Regions from separate parts of the Rhodococcus sp. 077-4 genome, predicted to be linked through region 2. Evidence: riboswitches for the same ligand, from Rfam matches in the RefSeq annotation. Region 2 holds a riboswitch; the other holds the start of a gene.

Region 1 (7,899 bases), on a different contig from region 2:
CGAGGGTGCGCATTCCGCCCATCGAGCCACCGACGACTGCCGCGAACCGCTCGATGCCCAATGCGTCGGCAACGGCAACTTCGGCAGCGACCTGATCTCGGATCGAGATGTCCGGGAAGCGAGATCCGTAGGGGGTGCCGTCGGGCGAGACACTGCTCGGGCCGGTGGTGCCACCGCAGCCGCCGAGCACGTTGGTCGCCACGACGCACCACTCGTCGGTGTCGATGGGGCGACCGGGCCCGACCATGCCGTTCCACCAACCGGGCAGAGCATGATCGGCATCCGGCGGACCGGACACATGTGAGTCCCCGGTCAGGGCATGCTCGACGAGAACGACGTTGCTGCGGTCGGTGGCAAGTTCGCCCCACCGCTGCACCGCCACCGTGACCTGGGAAATCCGAGAGCCGTTTTCGAGATCGAGAGCACCGATGTCGATGAAGCCCAACCGCCCGTCCGGAGGCGGAAGAACCGCCTCCGGACGAACGCCTGCGTCGCAGCTGTGACTCAAGACGCCGCCGCGCTGAAGCCGACCTCGAGATCGGCGATGATGTCGTCGATCCCTTCGATACCCACGGCCAAGCGAACCAGGCCGGGGGTCACGCCCGATGCCAACTGCTCCTCCGGAGTCAGCTGGGAATGCGTGGTGGACGCGGGGTGGATGACGAGTGAACGCACGTCTCCGATGTTAGCGACGTGGCTGTGCAGCGTGAGTGCGTTGACGAACTTCTTGCCGGCATCGACACCACCCTGCAACTCGAACGCGATGATTGCGCCCTGACCCTTCGGCAACAATTCCTGCCCGCGCTGGTACCACGGGGACGATTCGAGTCCCGCGTAGTTGATCGAGACGACGTCGTCTCGACCGGCGAGGAAGGCGGCGACCTTCTGTGCGTTCGACACGTGCCGCTCGATCCGCAGGCTCAACGTCTCGAGACCCTGGCTGATGAGGAAGGCGTTGAATGGGGAGACCGCTGCGCCGATGTCACGCAAGAGCTGCACGCGTGCCTTCAGTGCGAACGCGGGTGCACCGAGATCGGCGAAGACGACGCCGTGGTAACTCGGGTCTGCGGTGGTGAAGTTGGGGTGACGGCCCTGCGTCCAGTCGAACGTGCCACCGTCGACGATGACGCCGGCGATGGCCGTTCCGTGTCCACCGAGATACTTCGTCGCCGAGTGCACCACGATGTCGGCACCGTGCTTCAACGGCTGAAGCAGGTACGGCGTTGCCACGGTGTTGTCCACGATCAACGGAATGCCGTTCTCGTGTGCCACCGCCGAGATGCCCGGGATATCGAGAATGTCGTTCTTCGGATTGGAGATCGACTCGCCGTAGAACGCCTTGGTCGACGGCGTGATCGCTGCGCGCCACTGCTCGAGGTCATCGGGATCGTCGACGAACGAGACGGTGATGCCCAGCTTGGGGAGCGTGTAGTGGAACAGGTTGTACGTACCGCCGTAGAGCCGCGGGCTCGAGACGATGTGATCGCCTGCCTCCGCGAGGTTGAGAATCGCGAACGTCTCGGCGGCCTGACCGGACGACACCAGCAGAGCTGCGACGCCACCTTCGAGGGCAGCGATGCGCTGCTCGACCACGTCCTGCGTGGGGTTGATGATGCGGGTGTAGATGTTGCCCGGCTCCGCGAGTCCGAACAGTGCGGCGGCGTGGTCGGTGTTGTCGAACGTGTACGAGGTGGTCTGGTAGATCGGCAACGCACGAGCCTTGGTGACACCGTCCGGGGTCTGGCCCGAGTGGATCTGCTTGGTCTCGAAGCTCCAGTCGGCGGCGGGATCGGTGAACGGATCCTGGGTGGGTGCTCCGGTGGCGTCGACGACGTCAGGGGTGGAATCGGTCATGGCTGGTGATACTCCGTTTTCTGAGACGAGTCTGTCTGAGACGAATCGAATGTCGAATGAAGCTCGAGAAGTCGAGCGCTACGGGGCGTATCGGTACAGCAACACATGAGAGAACCTCCTGACAGGCTTCGGCCCCTGGGGACCGAAGGTTCAGTGGGTCCGCTTCCTGCGGACCCGCGCTTGTCGATCCGGCACTCGCGTGCCGGATCGGCCTGGTCGTTCACCCGGGGCACCCCACCGCGGTTGGAGGGTTGCCGGCCAGCAAGCCGGGGCTCGATGCTGGCACTCATGACCTGGCGAAGATCTTAGCGGGTGACGGCACTCCACCGGAACAAGGGCACACGCTCGGAGTTCGGGGCAGCTCGAGCAGATGCTCGGGTGAGGACAATCACCGTGCCGCGACTCGAAAAGAAGTTGCCAGGGGGAAGACAATGATTCGGTCGGCTGTTCTTCTACTCGGTCGGTCTCTGCTGAATCGATTCGCCGAGCCGCCGTTCTCCTTGTTCACATCCCCGATCCACACGAAAGTTGTTCCGCTGTGACTGTCACCGATTCCGCTCTTTCCCGTGTCAGCGCTGTGCGCGGCAAGGTGTCGAGTGGTCTGAGTGTCAGTCATCGACCGCACTCGACCCGCCGCAAGCTCGCGATGCTGGCCCTGTCGATCGGCGGCTTCGGGATCGGCACCACGGAATTCGCGTCGATGGGTCTGTTGCCGGACATCGCGACGACGATGGGGATCTCCGAGCCCTCGGCCGGCCACATGATCTCCGCATACGCGCTCGGTGTCGTCGTCGGCGCGCCGACCATCGCGGCCCTGGCCGCCCGCGTTCCCCGCAGAATGCTGCTGCTGGCGCTGATGGTGGCCTTCACCCTCGGAAACCTCGGCACCGTGTTCGCGCCCAGTTTCAACGAGCTGGTGGCCTCTCGATTCGTGGCAGGGCTGCCGCACGGCGCGTACTTCGGTGTGGCTGCTCTGGTGGCCGCCCACCTGGCCGAGCCGGGCAAGCGAGCCAAAGCCGTCGCGATGGTCATGATGGGACTTTCGGTGGCCAACGTCGTCGGCGTCCCGGTGGCAACCTGGATCGGCCAGGCGCTGGGCTGGCGCAGCGCCTTCACGCTCGTCGCAGTCATCGGGGCACTGACCGTCACCGCGCTCGTTTTGTGGATGCCGCGTCTCGACGCGATGCCGACCACCAGTCCGATCACCGAGCTGGGTGCGCTGCGCCGGGGCCAGGTGTGGATGACCCTGTTCGTGGGCATCGTCGGATTCGGCGGCATGTTCGCGGTGTACACCTACATCGCATCGACGCTGACCGACGTTGCCGGTCTTGCCCGCGCATTCGTTCCTGTCGCCCTGATGATCTACGGACTCGGAATGGTCGCCGGAAACTACGCGGGCGGCTGGCTCGCCGATCGATACCAGCTCAAGGGCACCTTTGTCGGGCTGGCCGCCACCGCGGTATTCCTGGCGGTGTTCGTCGTAGCGGCACACAATCCGGTGACCGCGCTGCTCCTGGTCTTCCTGATCGGCGCGTCCGGTTCGTCGGTGGTCCCCGGCCTGCAGACGCGACTGATGGACGTGGCCGAGGACGCCCAGACACTCGCCGCGTCGCTCAATCACGCGGCATTCAATCTTGCCAACGCGATCGGAGCGGCAGTCGGTGGTGCCGTGATCGCCGCCGGATTCGGCTACACGGCACCGGCCGCTGTCGGTTCCGGTCTGGCAGTGGCCGGCCTGGGCGTTCTGGCCACCGCGATGTGGATGGACAGGCGCTCCGCCGCGAAGTAGGCGACCTGGTCCTGTCAGCCGGTGATCGTCGCTGCCGTTCCGCCGAGTGCCTCGGTCAGCGCCGGGGTCAGCTTGTCGATGACGTACGGCAGGCTCAGCACGCTGGTGAAGTAGATTGCGCCCGCCGTCACCCCGTCGGTGAACACGAGGTTGCCGTCCTGCACCGGTTCGAGGGCGTTGTACACCGCTTCCTTTTCGAGCTCGGTGCGGTCGCCCGGGCTCTCGGTTCCCCAGATCAGTACGTCGGCGGAGTTGAGAACCGACAAGTTCTCCAGCGGAATGCTGGCCTGCCCACCGCCGTCGAGGGGAACGTACGCGTCGATGTCCGTGGGGATGACGAAACCGAGCGCGGTGAGGAAGTCGGTGCTCAGCCCGTCCTGGTACGCGATGGCCTTGCCCTCGTAGAACGCATTCTGGAGAAAGATCGCCTTCCTGTCGGCGAATTCGGGGTGCGCCGCCGCGGCGTCGGCGAACTTGCGGTTCACGCCATCGATCAGGCCATCGACCTCGGCCTTCTTGCCCAATGCGCGCCCGATCTTCTCCGCCTGTACGTCCCAGGGCTCGAAGTAGGCGGTCGAGGCGTCGGACTGCGCCAACGTGGGCGCGATGTCGCTCAGGGTGCTGTAGGTCTCCGCGTTCAAACCGGCATTGGTGGCGATGATCAGGTCGGGTCGCAGTGCCGCGATCTTCTCCGTCTCGAAGCCGTCGCCGGTATTGGACAGCACTTCGGGCTGCGCGTCACCCAGTGCGGCCTGCGCCCAGGGCCAGGTGGCGTACGGCTGATCGCCGTACCATTCCGTGACGCCGACGGGTATCACGCCGAGCGCCAACACCGTGTCCTGTTCGGTGTATCCGGCCACCACGATGCGTGTGGGCTCTTCGGGGACCACGGTCTCACCGAACGCATGCTCGACCGAGACCGGGAAGGCTGCCGAGTCGGAGGCGGTACCTGGGGTCGGCGACGCCTCGTCGGTGGCGTTCGAGCACGCGCTGAGGAGCCCCGCGGTGGTCAGTGCTGTCACGCACACCGCCCAGGTCCGGAAAAGTGGTCGGTTACGCATGGATCGCCTCTCGGAAGGGTTGGCTAACATCAAGTAGGGTAGCCCACCCTAATCTATGTGTCGGCGTGTTCGTCCCTGTTGGGAACGGCTGCTCGAACCTTCACCGAACCTCCATATTTCCCGACGGACTCCTCCATGCGCGCCCTCTAGGGTCAGTTCTCATGAGCCGCACAGTTCTCGTCGTCGACGACGAGCCCACGATCTCCGAGGCCGTCGCCGCTCGGCTGCGCGGCGAGGGGTACGAGGTCGTCACGGCCGCCGACGGTCCCTCTGCCGTCGACGCGTGTGCCCGGTACGACCCCGACGTGGTGGTGCTCGATCTCATGCTGCCCGGGTTCGACGGTCTCGAGGTGTGTCGCCGAATCCAGGCGTCCCGCCCGGTCCCGGTGTTGATGTTGACGGCCAAATCCGACGAGACGGACATGCTCGTCGGACTGGGCGTGGGCGCAGACGACTATCTGGGCAAGCCGTTCAGCATGCGCGAGTTGGTCGCTCGCGTGCACGCCTTGATTCGGCGGGCAGAGCGAGCGGTGGTCACCGAACTGCAGGCCGTTCGAGTCGGTGATGTGCAGATCGACCACCGGGAACGGCGGGTGAGCAATCCCTCCGGCGACATCCACTTGACCAGAACAGAATTCGACATCCTCGCCTACCTCGCCGCGCGGCCGCGTACTGCGGTCTCTCGGGAAACCCTGCTGTCGGAGCTGTGGGGCTGGGACGATTCGGCAAGCAGCAGGACCGTCGACTCTCATGTGAAAGCGTTGCGGCGCAAGCTCGGTGGCGATCTCATCCGTACCGTGCACGGCGTCGGCTATGCCGTGGAGTCGCCCCGATGACGCGAATGCTGCCGCGCCCGCTCGATCCGCTGCGATCGTTCAAGCTGAAGGTCTCGTTCGTCGTAGGCACTGTGTTGGTGCTGGCGAGCGTCGTCTTCTGGATCGGGGCGGGCTGGCAGTTTCGCTACACATTGCTCGCGGCGCTCGTGGTCTCGCTGGCCGCAACGCAATTCGTCGCCCACGGAATGACGTCTCCGCTGCGCGAGATGACCTCGGCGGCCAAAGCGATGGCGCGAGGCGACTACTCGACACGCGTGCGCGCCACCTCACGGGACGAGGTGGGCGAACTCGCCACCGCGTTCAACACCATGGCGGACGATCTGGAAGCCGCAGAGAAGTATCGCCGCGAGTTGATCGGCAATGTCTCGCACGAGTTGAAGACGCCCATCGCGGCCCTGCGTGCCGTACTCGAGAACGTGGTCGACGGGGTGACCGACGCGAATCCCGAGACCCTGTCGGTGGCGCTGCGCCAAACCGAAAGGCTTGGTGACCTGGTCAACGAACTGCTCGACCTGTCGCGGGTGGAGGGCGGTGTACTCACCATTGCCAGAGAGGAGTTCCCGGTGCGGCAATTCCTCGAGGATGCGACCTCCGTTCATCGAGAACGAGTGTCGCTCGTTCTCGCGCCCGGCGATACGACCGTCGTGGCCGACCGGTCTCGCATGACGCAGGTGATCACCAACCTCGTCGACAATGCTGTGCGACATTCCCCGCCGTCGACCACCGTGACCGTACGGGCCCATCGAACCGCCGGGGCATTCGCATTCGACGTCGTCGATCAGGGCCCGGGTATCGCGATCGCCGATCGCCACTCGGTGTTCGACCGATTCACTCGCGGCGGTTCCACCGACGGCGGAACAGGTCTCGGTCTCGGCATTGCCCGCTGGGCCACCGAACTACACGGCGGAAGTATCGAAGTTCTCGACAGCGAAGTCGGCTGTCACATCAGAGTGGCCATTCCCGAGCACTGACTTTCTCGATCCATCCGAACCGCGACTGCTCGTCCCCGGACTGCAGCCGCCTACCTTCCATGCCCGAAGCACAGAAAAGGACCAGCCATGAGCACGATCGACATTCCGATCCGTAGTGGAAAGAAGCACGCACTGTCTCCCTGGGGGCCGCGCACCTGGCCTGTACTGCGGCACTCGAAGGCACCTCGCCCGGCGCTGATCGGGGCCGCTGTTGCCGGTCTGATCGGTGCAGTGACGTTGGTGGACAACACGTTCGGTGTGCTGATCACCGCGCTGGCCTTCGTGGTCGTCGCGCTCACTGTGCGCAGCGGCCGGCTTTCGCTGTGGGAATGGGTAGGCGTGGCAGGAGTTCTGGCGCTGGCGAGCGTCTCGGCGCTGCGAGCGGCCGAGTGGATCGTGACGATGTCGACGACCCTCGCAATCGTTGTCGGTGCCGTGGTGCTCTCACGTGCCTGGACGTGGACGGGGATTGCCCTCGGCGCGCTCCTACCGGTGTTGCTGCCGGTGCGCGTGGTCCGATGGACCCGACGCGGAGCCGGTTCGATCGATCTGGAGGGGCCGCGGCCGGTGCGGATCGGCATGGTCACCATCGTGACCGTGGCGCTCATCGTCGTGTTCGCGGCGCTGTTCGGTGCGGCAGACCGGCGCTTTGCCGACGCATTGAGTGCGGTAACGCCCGAGTTCGATGTCGCCTCGATCCTCGGACGGACCCTCGTCTTCGTGCTGACCGCAGGAGGTGCGCTCGCCGTTTCCTACGTCGCACTGCATCCACCCCGATTCGATCGCCTCGCACCGTCACCGCGTCGAACATTGCGGTTGTGGGAGTGGATGATTCCGCTCGGCGCGGTGGTGGCCCTGTTCGTCGTGTTCGTCGCCTTCCAGGTACCGACGCTGTTCGGCGGTCAGGGACATGTGTTGACCACCGAGGGGCTGACCAATGCCGAATACGCCCGGCAGGGCTTCTGGCAATTGCTCGCGGTCACGGTACTGACACTGCTCGTCATCGCGGTGACGGTCGCGAAGGCTGGGCGAAAAGACCGTGGAGATCGAATCGCACTGCGGGCGTTGCTCGGAGCGCTGTGCCTGCTGTCGTTGGTGATCGTTGCGTCGGCCCTGCATCGAATGTCGTTGTACGAACAGCAGTACGGCTACACGACGCTCAGGTTGTTCGTCACGGCAGTCGAGTGGTGGCTGGGATCGGTGTTCGTGCTCCTGCTCGCCGCTGGTGTGCGGATGTCGGGGCGCTGGCTACCGAGAGCAGTGGGAGTCGGTGCAGTTCTGACCGTGCTCGCGCTGGCAGCTCTGAATCCGGATGCGTACATCGCGCGGCACAACGTGGAGCGATTCGAGCAGACCGGAGGTATCGATGTTTTCTACCTGAGTGGGTT
Region 2 (7,899 bases):
TGGACCCTGCTCAAGGGACTGGAGACAATGCCGGTGCGGGTGCGGCATTCGGTGAGCTCCGCATTGCAGATCGCCGAGTTCCTCGAAAGCCATTCGGGTGTGCGATGGGTGAAATACCCTTTCCTGCAGTCGCATCCGCAGTACGAGTTGGCGACGTCGCAGATGTCGGGCGGCGGCACCGTCGTCACGTTCGAGCTCGACGCCCCCGAGGGGGAGGGCAAGAAGCGTGCCTTCGAAGTGCTCGACGCGTTGCGCATCGTCGATATCTCCAACAATCTGGGTGATGCGAAGACGCTGATCACCCATCCGGCCACCACCACGCATCGCGCGATGGGGCCGGAAGGTCGTGCGGCAGTGGGTATCACCGACGGCGTCGTGCGTATTTCCATCGGTCTCGAGGACACGGAGGATCTGATCGGGGATCTGGACCAGGCGCTGAAGTAGCGGGGGTCAGAGCGTCACCGGTACCGGCTTGTCGATGAGGGAATAGTGCGCGGCGTCGCCGGAGACAACACGGCTCTTCTGACCGTTGGGGTGTACCGGCACGTCGCCCGCCAGAGTGATGCGTTCGAGGCGGCGGTACTGATCGTCCCAATCGGCGACTGCGTAGTGCTGGGTGGCGCGGTTGTCCCAGATGGCGACGTCGCCGAGGCTCCACGTCCAGCGAACGGTGTTCTCCAGCTTGGTCACTCGACTCTGTAGGAGATCGAACAGGGTCTGCGACTCCTTGGTCGACAACCCGATGAAGTTCTTGACGAAGTGGCCGAGAACCAGTGTCTTCTCACCGGTCTCGGGATGTACTCGCACCACCGGGTGTTCGGTCTCGAAGTAAGTGGACTGAAATTCCTTACGGTACGCCACGGTCTTGGAGTTCTGAATCGTCTCGGCCGCGGTCGCCGCGTAGTCGTAGGTATTCGAGTGGGTGGCCCAGAGGTTGTCCACCAACGCCTTCAACGAATCGGGCAATTGCGCGTAGGCCGCGGTCTGCGACGCCCACGTGGTGTTTCCGCCGTATTCCGGAAGGCTGACTGCACGCAGGATCGAGGCCTTCGGGATACGGTCGACGAAGGTCACGTCCGAATGCCAGCTGTTGGCCTTGCCGTAATCGGAGTCGATGGATAGCGTCCTGGTGCCACGAGAGGTGACCGTGGGGTGCGGAGTCGTCGGAGATCCGAGCAGTTCGGCAAACGCGTACTGGCTTTCGTCGTCGAGGTGATGCTGGCCGCTGAAGAAGATGACCTTGTGCTCGAGCAGAGCCCGCCGAACGAACTCGACAGTGTTCGCATCGAGATCGCCACCGAGTCGTACGCCCTCGATGCGGGCACCGAGGTTGCCGCCGATCTTGATCGCACGCAGAGCCGTCGTATTCTCGACAAGAGTGTCCACCGACATGTCAGCACCTTTCGCTGGTTGAAGAACTGCCCGAATTACCGCGGTGCAGTGTGGAATTCAACTAGCTGACCATTGTCGATCGTCGATGTACACAGTTCGATTCAGGGTGATCTCAACGCAGTCGATTCTCGAAGACGCTGAGCACCGTGCGGAACTTGGCGGTGGTTTCGTCGAGTTCGGCGGCGGGATCCGAATCCGCGACTATGCCGCCGCCGGCCGTAGCGGTACCCGAAAGCCCGTCGGCGGCAAGCTCGATGCAGCGAATGGTCACCATCCACTCGCCGTCGCCGCTGCCGTCGGTCCACCCGACTGCTCCGGCATAGAAGCCGCGGGATCCCTCGACTGCCGTGATCGTGTCCATCGCCGCAGTGCGAGGGACTCCGGCGACCGCGGCGGTGGGGTGCAGCGCCAACGCGAGGTCGAGCGCGGAGGTTGCGGGGTCGGCCAGTGTTCCCACGATGGGCGTCGAGAGATGCCAGAGCTGCGGGGTGCAGCTCAACTGCGGTGACTCGGGCACCTCGAGCGTCTCGCAGAACGGCATCAGTGCAGCGCGAATTTCGTCGACGACGAATCGATGCTCGGCCTGGTCCTTCGCGCTCGCGGCCAACGCCGCGGAAATGCGTGCTTCCTCGACCGGATCGGTCGAACGCGCAGCAGTTCCCGCGAACGGGTGACAGCTGACGATGTTGCCGCGCTTACGAATGAGCAGCTCCGGACTCGCACCGACGATATGTCTGCCCGTCTTGCCCGCGGGTGACAGATCGGCCAGAAAGCCGTTGCCCAACGGATCTCGTGTGACCAACGAGCTCAGCATCGAGGCAGGCTCGATGGGTGTATCCGCGGAGATCTCGATGGCCCGAGCGAGCACGATCTTCTCGGCCACACCGGCTTTCAACTGCGCGACGACATCTCGCACCCGCTGCACGTGCACGTCCGGATCGGGAACCTGCCGGGTGACGGTGATCGACGGTAGCGACGGTAGAGCGTCCACGGTTGCCCACGGCCCATCGAGGCGATAGAACTCCTGCGGTTCGATAAGGGCGGTGGCGTCGGATATATCGAAAGGCAGTGCGCCGACGACGTTTCGGCCCTCCCGCACCGCGGCCACCGCGTCGGCGATATCGGTGAAGGTCTGCTGCACTCCCAGCCCGACTACGTGGTGATCCTGCCGGGAGAGTACGAATTCGAGCTTCATCAGAACGGGTTCTGTGTGCGGCCCACCAGGTCCGCGACGGAATCGAGGACCTTCGTCGGCCGGTACGGATACTGCTCGACGGATTGGATCGTCGAAATGCCGGTGAGAACGAGGATGGTCTGCAACCCGGCTTCGAGGCCGGACAGCACATCGGTGTCCATTCGGTCGCCGATCATGAGTGTGTTCTCCGAGTGCCCGCCGATCGCACGCAGCGCCGAACGCATCATCAACGCGTTGGGCTTGCCCACGTAGTACGGCTCCTTGCCGGTGGCCTTGGTGATCAGGGCAGCAACCGAACCCGTGGCCGGCAGCGAGCCCTCACGCGACGGACCGGTCGCGTCGGGGTTGGTGGCGATGAAGCGCGAACCCTTCTCGACCAGGCGAATGGCAGTGGTGATGGCCTCGAACGAGTACGTCCGGGTTTCGCCGAGCACCACATAGTCGGGGCTGGAGTCGGTAAGGGTGTAGCCGATGTCGTGCAGTGCGGTGGTCAGACCCGACTCGCCGACGACATACGCACTGCCACCGGGCCGCTGATTGCCCAGGAACGTCGCGGTGGCCAGGGCCGAGGTCCAGATCGACTTCTCCGGAATGTCCAGACCGGTGAACGCCAGGCGTGCCCGCAGGTCACGTGGGGTACGAATCGAATTGTTGGTCAACACGATGAACGGAATCTCGTTGGCCTGCAGCTCAGCGAGAAACGTGTCGGCACCGGGTATCAGATGATCCTCGTGGACCAGAACGCCGTCCATGTCCATCAGGTACGTCCACTGCTGAGGCTTCTCGGTTTCGCTCACCTCACCATTGTGAACCATCTGCCGACCGTCGACTCGTGGACTGGAGCTAACTCGCCCGGCGCTCCTCGGCGCGTCGGGAGTCGGTTCGCAGTACCTGCCGCTCGCGAGCGGTGGTGCCGCCCCACACTCCGAACGGTTCGTTGGCTGCCAGCGCGAAACGTCGGCACGCGTCGACGACACCGCAGCCGGCGCACACCTGCTTGGCGCGCTCCTCACGTTCACGACGGGCGGAGCGTCCCTCGCCGGTCGGGGAAAAGAAGATTTCCGAGTCCTGCCCGCGGCACACCGCGTCGGTCTGCCAGTCCCATGACTCGATGGCAGGCGAAATCCCGCGCTCGATCATGGCAATCGCGCTGTTCCTCGACATCGCTGCCCCGTTCCCTCGATCGGTTGTGGACTCGTTCGATGATCGCGAGACGCGACCGATTCGGCAATGATTCGGATCATCGTGATTCGGAGGCGATGCGTCACAGCAATTTACAGCGCGCAACCATTTCGCTCGACGTGATAGAAACTCGAAGGCCAACGTGCACTTGACTTTTCAATGTCCACGTCTATACATTTCTGACACCATCCAGAGCGACCGAGAGACCTTGGCTCGATGACGTCGCAGCAACCCCCTTCTTCATCGAAGGTGTGGGTGCTACCGCCAGGGCCGATGGAGGCACCAGAGATGAACTTCTGTATCAGTACGCCCGTCTGACCGATTCGCGTACTCACAGTCCACTCTTTCGAAAGGCACCACAGCGATGATCGCTGCCCATCCGTCCCGGCGGCTCCGGTGACTCAACTTCAGGCCCGACCCGACATACCTGCGGTCGACGAACTCGTCGACATCCCCGACGAGCAACTCGTCGTCGCACGGAAGTGGCATCCCTGGCGTTGGGTGATCAGCATCGCCACTCTCGTTGTGGCCGCGCAGTTCCTGCATGGTTTCGCCACCAACCCGGGCTGGGATTGGGGCACGTTCGCCGACTACTTCGCGGCACCGTCCATCCTGTCCGCGCTGTGGCTGACGATCCAGCTCACGTTCTGGGGCACCCTGATCGGGTTTGCGCTGGGAATCGCACTCGCGGTGGCCCGCCTGTCCAACAACCCAGTGCTGCAGGTGATCTCCTGGTTCTACATCTGGGCGTTCCGCTCCATCCCGTTGATCGTGCAATTGCTGTTCTGGTTCAACATCGCCTATCTGTATCAGACGCTGTCGCTGGGAATCCCGTTCGGAGCCAGCTTCTTCGAGTTCAGTGTCAACAACGTCATCAGCGGCTCCACAGCCGCAATCATCGGACTTGCTCTGCACCAGGCAGCCTACTCGGCGGAGATCGTCCGGGGTGGGATCATCTCGGTGGACCAGGGACAGCTGGAAGCGTCTGCGGCCCTTGGAATTCCGAAGCGTCGTGAATTCTTCAAAATCGTTCTGCCCCAAGCGATGCGGGGAATTCTGCCGAACGCCGCCAATGAGGTGATCAGCTTGTTCAAGGGCACATCGATAGTCTCTGTCGTGGCCATCGCCGAACTGTTCTACCAGGTGCAGGTGGTGTACGGGCGTAGCGGACGAGTGGTGCCGCTCCTGATGGTCGCCACGGTCTGGTACATCATCCTCACCTCGATTCTCTCCGTCTTGCAGTACTACGTCGAGCGGCACTACGCCAAGGGCGCTGTCCGCAACATCGAGCTCACCCCTATCCAGAAGTTGCGTCAGAAACTGGCCGAGATCACCCTCGCCCCGCGAGGAGCGACACGATGACCACCCTCGACGCCACCACTCCCACGTCCGAGACCCAGTACGCCGTCGAGGTACGCGGCGTGCACAAGTCCTACGGTCCCCTCGAAGTCCTCAAAGGAGTGGACCTGACCGTCCGCCCCGGCGAGGTCACCGTCATCATCGGTCCGTCCGGATCCGGCAAGTCGACTTTGTTGCGCGCCCTCAACCACCTGGAGAAGGTGGACCAGGGCACCGTTCGGGTCGATGGCGAGCTGGTGGGCTACAAGCGCAAGGGTGCCAAGCTGCACGAGCTGAGCAACCGCGAGATCCTGCGTCAGCGTTCGCAGATCGGGTTCGTGTTCCAGAACTTCAACCTCTTTCCGCATCTGACGGTGCTGGAAAACGTCATCGAGGCGCCGATTTCCGCGCAGAAGCGCAAGCGCTCGGACGTCGAACCCGAGGCTCTGGCGTTGCTCGAGCGCGTCGGCGTCGGAGCGAAAGCACACGATTACCCCCGACGTCTTTCCGGCGGGCAACAGCAACGTGTAGCCATTGCGCGCGCACTGGCATTGCGTCCCAAAGTAATTCTGTTCGACGAGCCCACTTCCGCGCTCGATCCAGAGCTGGTCGGAGAGGTCCTCGAGGTCATTCGAGGACTCGCCCGAGACGGAGCCACGCTCGTGATCGTCACGCACGAGGTCGGCTTCGCTCGCGAGATCGCCGACACGGTGGTGTTCATGGACGACGGCCTGATCGTCGAACAGGGACCACCTGCGGCGCTGCTGGACAGTCCCACCGAGGCGCGCACCAGAGCGTTTCTCGCGCACGTCCTCTAGATCGCATACACACCTTCATCTCCGACAATTCGAGGAAGACCCATGTCCGCAATCAGATCCACCCGACGTCTCACTGTGGTCGCCTCGGCGCTCCTCGCACTTGCACTCGGTGTCACCGCCTGCAGCGAGCCTGCAGCGCAGGAGACCATCACCGCCTCGGACGGCACCACCTACGACCTCTCTCCCGAGCAAGCAGGCCGCATCCACGTGGACAAGGTCGACGAGATCGCCGCGAAACTCCCTCAGGCAGTGCGTGATCGGGGAGTGCTGGTCGGAACCGGCTCGTCCGGAGCAACGCCGCCGCTCGGCTTCTACGCCACCGACGACACGACTCCCATCGGCTCCGAAATCGACCTCGGATGGCTCGTCGCCGACACCCTCGGTTTGAAGTACGAACGCCAGAATGCGGATTGGTCGCAGAATTTCGTCAAGATCGACTCCGGTGAGAGCGACGTGTTCATCTCCAACGTGACGGTCACCGAGGAGCGCAAGGACAAGTACGACTTCGCCACCTATCGACTGGACAACCTGGCATTCGAGGCCAAGAAAGACTCCGGATGGAAGGTCGACGGACGCAAGGACGTGGCAGGCAAGAAGATCGGCGTGGGTTCGGGAACCAACCAGGAGCAACTGCTCGTTGATTGGAACGAGCAGAACGTCGCCGAGGGCTTGGCACCGGCCGAAATCGCCTACTACCAGAACACCTCGGACTACTACTTGGCACTGGGCTCCGGCCGCATCGACGCCTACCTCGGGCCCAACCCATCGGCTGTCTACCACTCGTCGAGCACCGGCGAGAGCGACGTGATCGGCACATTCTCCGGCGCAGGCGACGCATTGCAGGGCGAGATCGGTGTGCTCACCAAGAAGGACAACGGACTCATCGGGCCGATCAACGAAGCACTGAACCACGTCATCGAGACGGGCGATTACGCAAAGGTCCTCGAGAAATGGGGCCTGCAGTCCGAGGCCGTACCCGAGTCCGTCATCAACCCACCGGGGCTTCCGCGCAAGCCTGCGGCATAGGAACGCAGTGAAAGTGGTAGTTGTCGGCGGCGGCATCGTTGGGGCTTCGTCGGCCTGGCAGATCGCGCAGCGCGGCCACGAGGTGACCTTGCTCGAGCAATTCGGGCCGGGGCACAAGAACGGCGCATCCCACGGGAGTTCGCGAATATATCGGCACGGCTACGCCGACGATTACTTCGTTTCGCTGGCCGCGCGAGCACTTCCTCTGTGGCAAGAGCTCGAAAGCATGACCGACACAGCACTGTTGGAACTGACCGGCGCTGTCGACCACGGGGACCCGGTGACGGTGAACCCTCGGATCGACGCGTTGGCTAGGGCGGGCCTCGAGTTCGAGGTCCTCGAACCTGCTGCAGCGCACATGCGTTGGAGCGGAATCCGATTCGACACAACCGTGCTCTACCACCCCGCGGCCGGGCGGCTTCATGCCGATCGCAGCGTTGCGGCTTCGGTTGCAGCAGCGCGGCTGCACGGTGCGACCGTCGAGTACGAGACGCCGGTGCGGGAGATCGTCGGTACCGACGTCGTCACCGACGTCGTCACCGACAGCCGAACCTATTCGGCGGACGTGGTTGTCGTGGCGGCTGGCGCATGGACGTCCGCGATCGCACCACATCTGACGCTACCGCCCTTGGTCACCACTCAGGAGCAGCCGGCGCACTTTGTCCCCCTGGCATCGGAAGTAAAGTGGCCCAGTTTCGTTCATCACCCCGGCGCTGTGCTGAAGACCGTGGGAATCTATGGATTGTCGTCGATCGACGGGGTGAAGATCGGCGAGCATGGCACCGGGCCGGTTGTCCATCCGGATTCCCGCGACTTCGTGCCGCGTCCTGACGGGGTCCAACGACTGGTCGACTACGCGCGGGAGTGGCTTCCAGGAGTCGATGCCGACGCGGCCGAACCTCTCACGTGTCTGTACACCAGCACGCCCGATTCCAACTTCGCCATCGA

The links. A riboswitch is a leader RNA that binds a small molecule or an ion and turns the genes downstream of it on or off. The one in region 2 is predicted to bind S-adenosylmethionine.
Region 1: linked by a shared signal. The riboswitch ahead of ACNEOT_RS11615 (bifunctional o-acetylhomoserine/o-acetylserine sulfhydrylase) and the one ahead of ACNEOT_RS06380 (amino acid ABC transporter permease) in region 2 are both predicted to bind S-adenosylmethionine.

What each region holds. Positions count from the first base shown of each region.
Region 1 is NZ_JAJPWC010000002.1:509,242-517,140, forward strand. It holds gene metX (homoserine O-acetyltransferase MetX) at 1-508, opposite strand, end outside; gene ACNEOT_RS11615 (bifunctional o-acetylhomoserine/o-acetylserine sulfhydrylase) at 505-1,854, opposite strand; SAM riboswitch class IV at 2,026-2,148, opposite strand; gene ACNEOT_RS11620 (MFS transporter) at 2,501-3,643, shown strand; gene ACNEOT_RS11625 (ABC transporter substrate-binding protein) at 3,658-4,665, opposite strand; gene ACNEOT_RS11630 (response regulator transcription factor) at 4,866-5,540, shown strand; gene ACNEOT_RS11635 (ATP-binding protein) at 5,537-6,511, shown strand; gene ACNEOT_RS11640 (DUF4153 domain-containing protein) at 6,599-7,899, shown strand, end outside.
Region 2 is NZ_JAJPWC010000001.1:1,301,835-1,309,733, forward strand. It holds gene ACNEOT_RS06355 (O-succinylhomoserine sulfhydrylase) at 1-444, shown strand, start outside; gene ACNEOT_RS06360 (TauD/TfdA dioxygenase family protein) at 451-1,392, opposite strand; gene ACNEOT_RS06365 (isochorismate synthase) at 1,505-2,587, opposite strand; gene ACNEOT_RS06370 (HAD-IIA family hydrolase) at 2,587-3,402, opposite strand; gene ACNEOT_RS06375 (WhiB family transcriptional regulator) at 3,431-3,751, opposite strand; SAM riboswitch class I at 3,952-4,049, shown strand; gene ACNEOT_RS06380 (amino acid ABC transporter permease) at 4,271-5,131, shown strand; gene ACNEOT_RS06385 (amino acid ABC transporter ATP-binding protein) at 5,128-5,925, shown strand; gene ACNEOT_RS06390 (ABC transporter substrate-binding protein) at 5,968-6,951, shown strand; gene ACNEOT_RS06395 (FAD-dependent oxidoreductase) at 6,959-7,899, shown strand, end outside.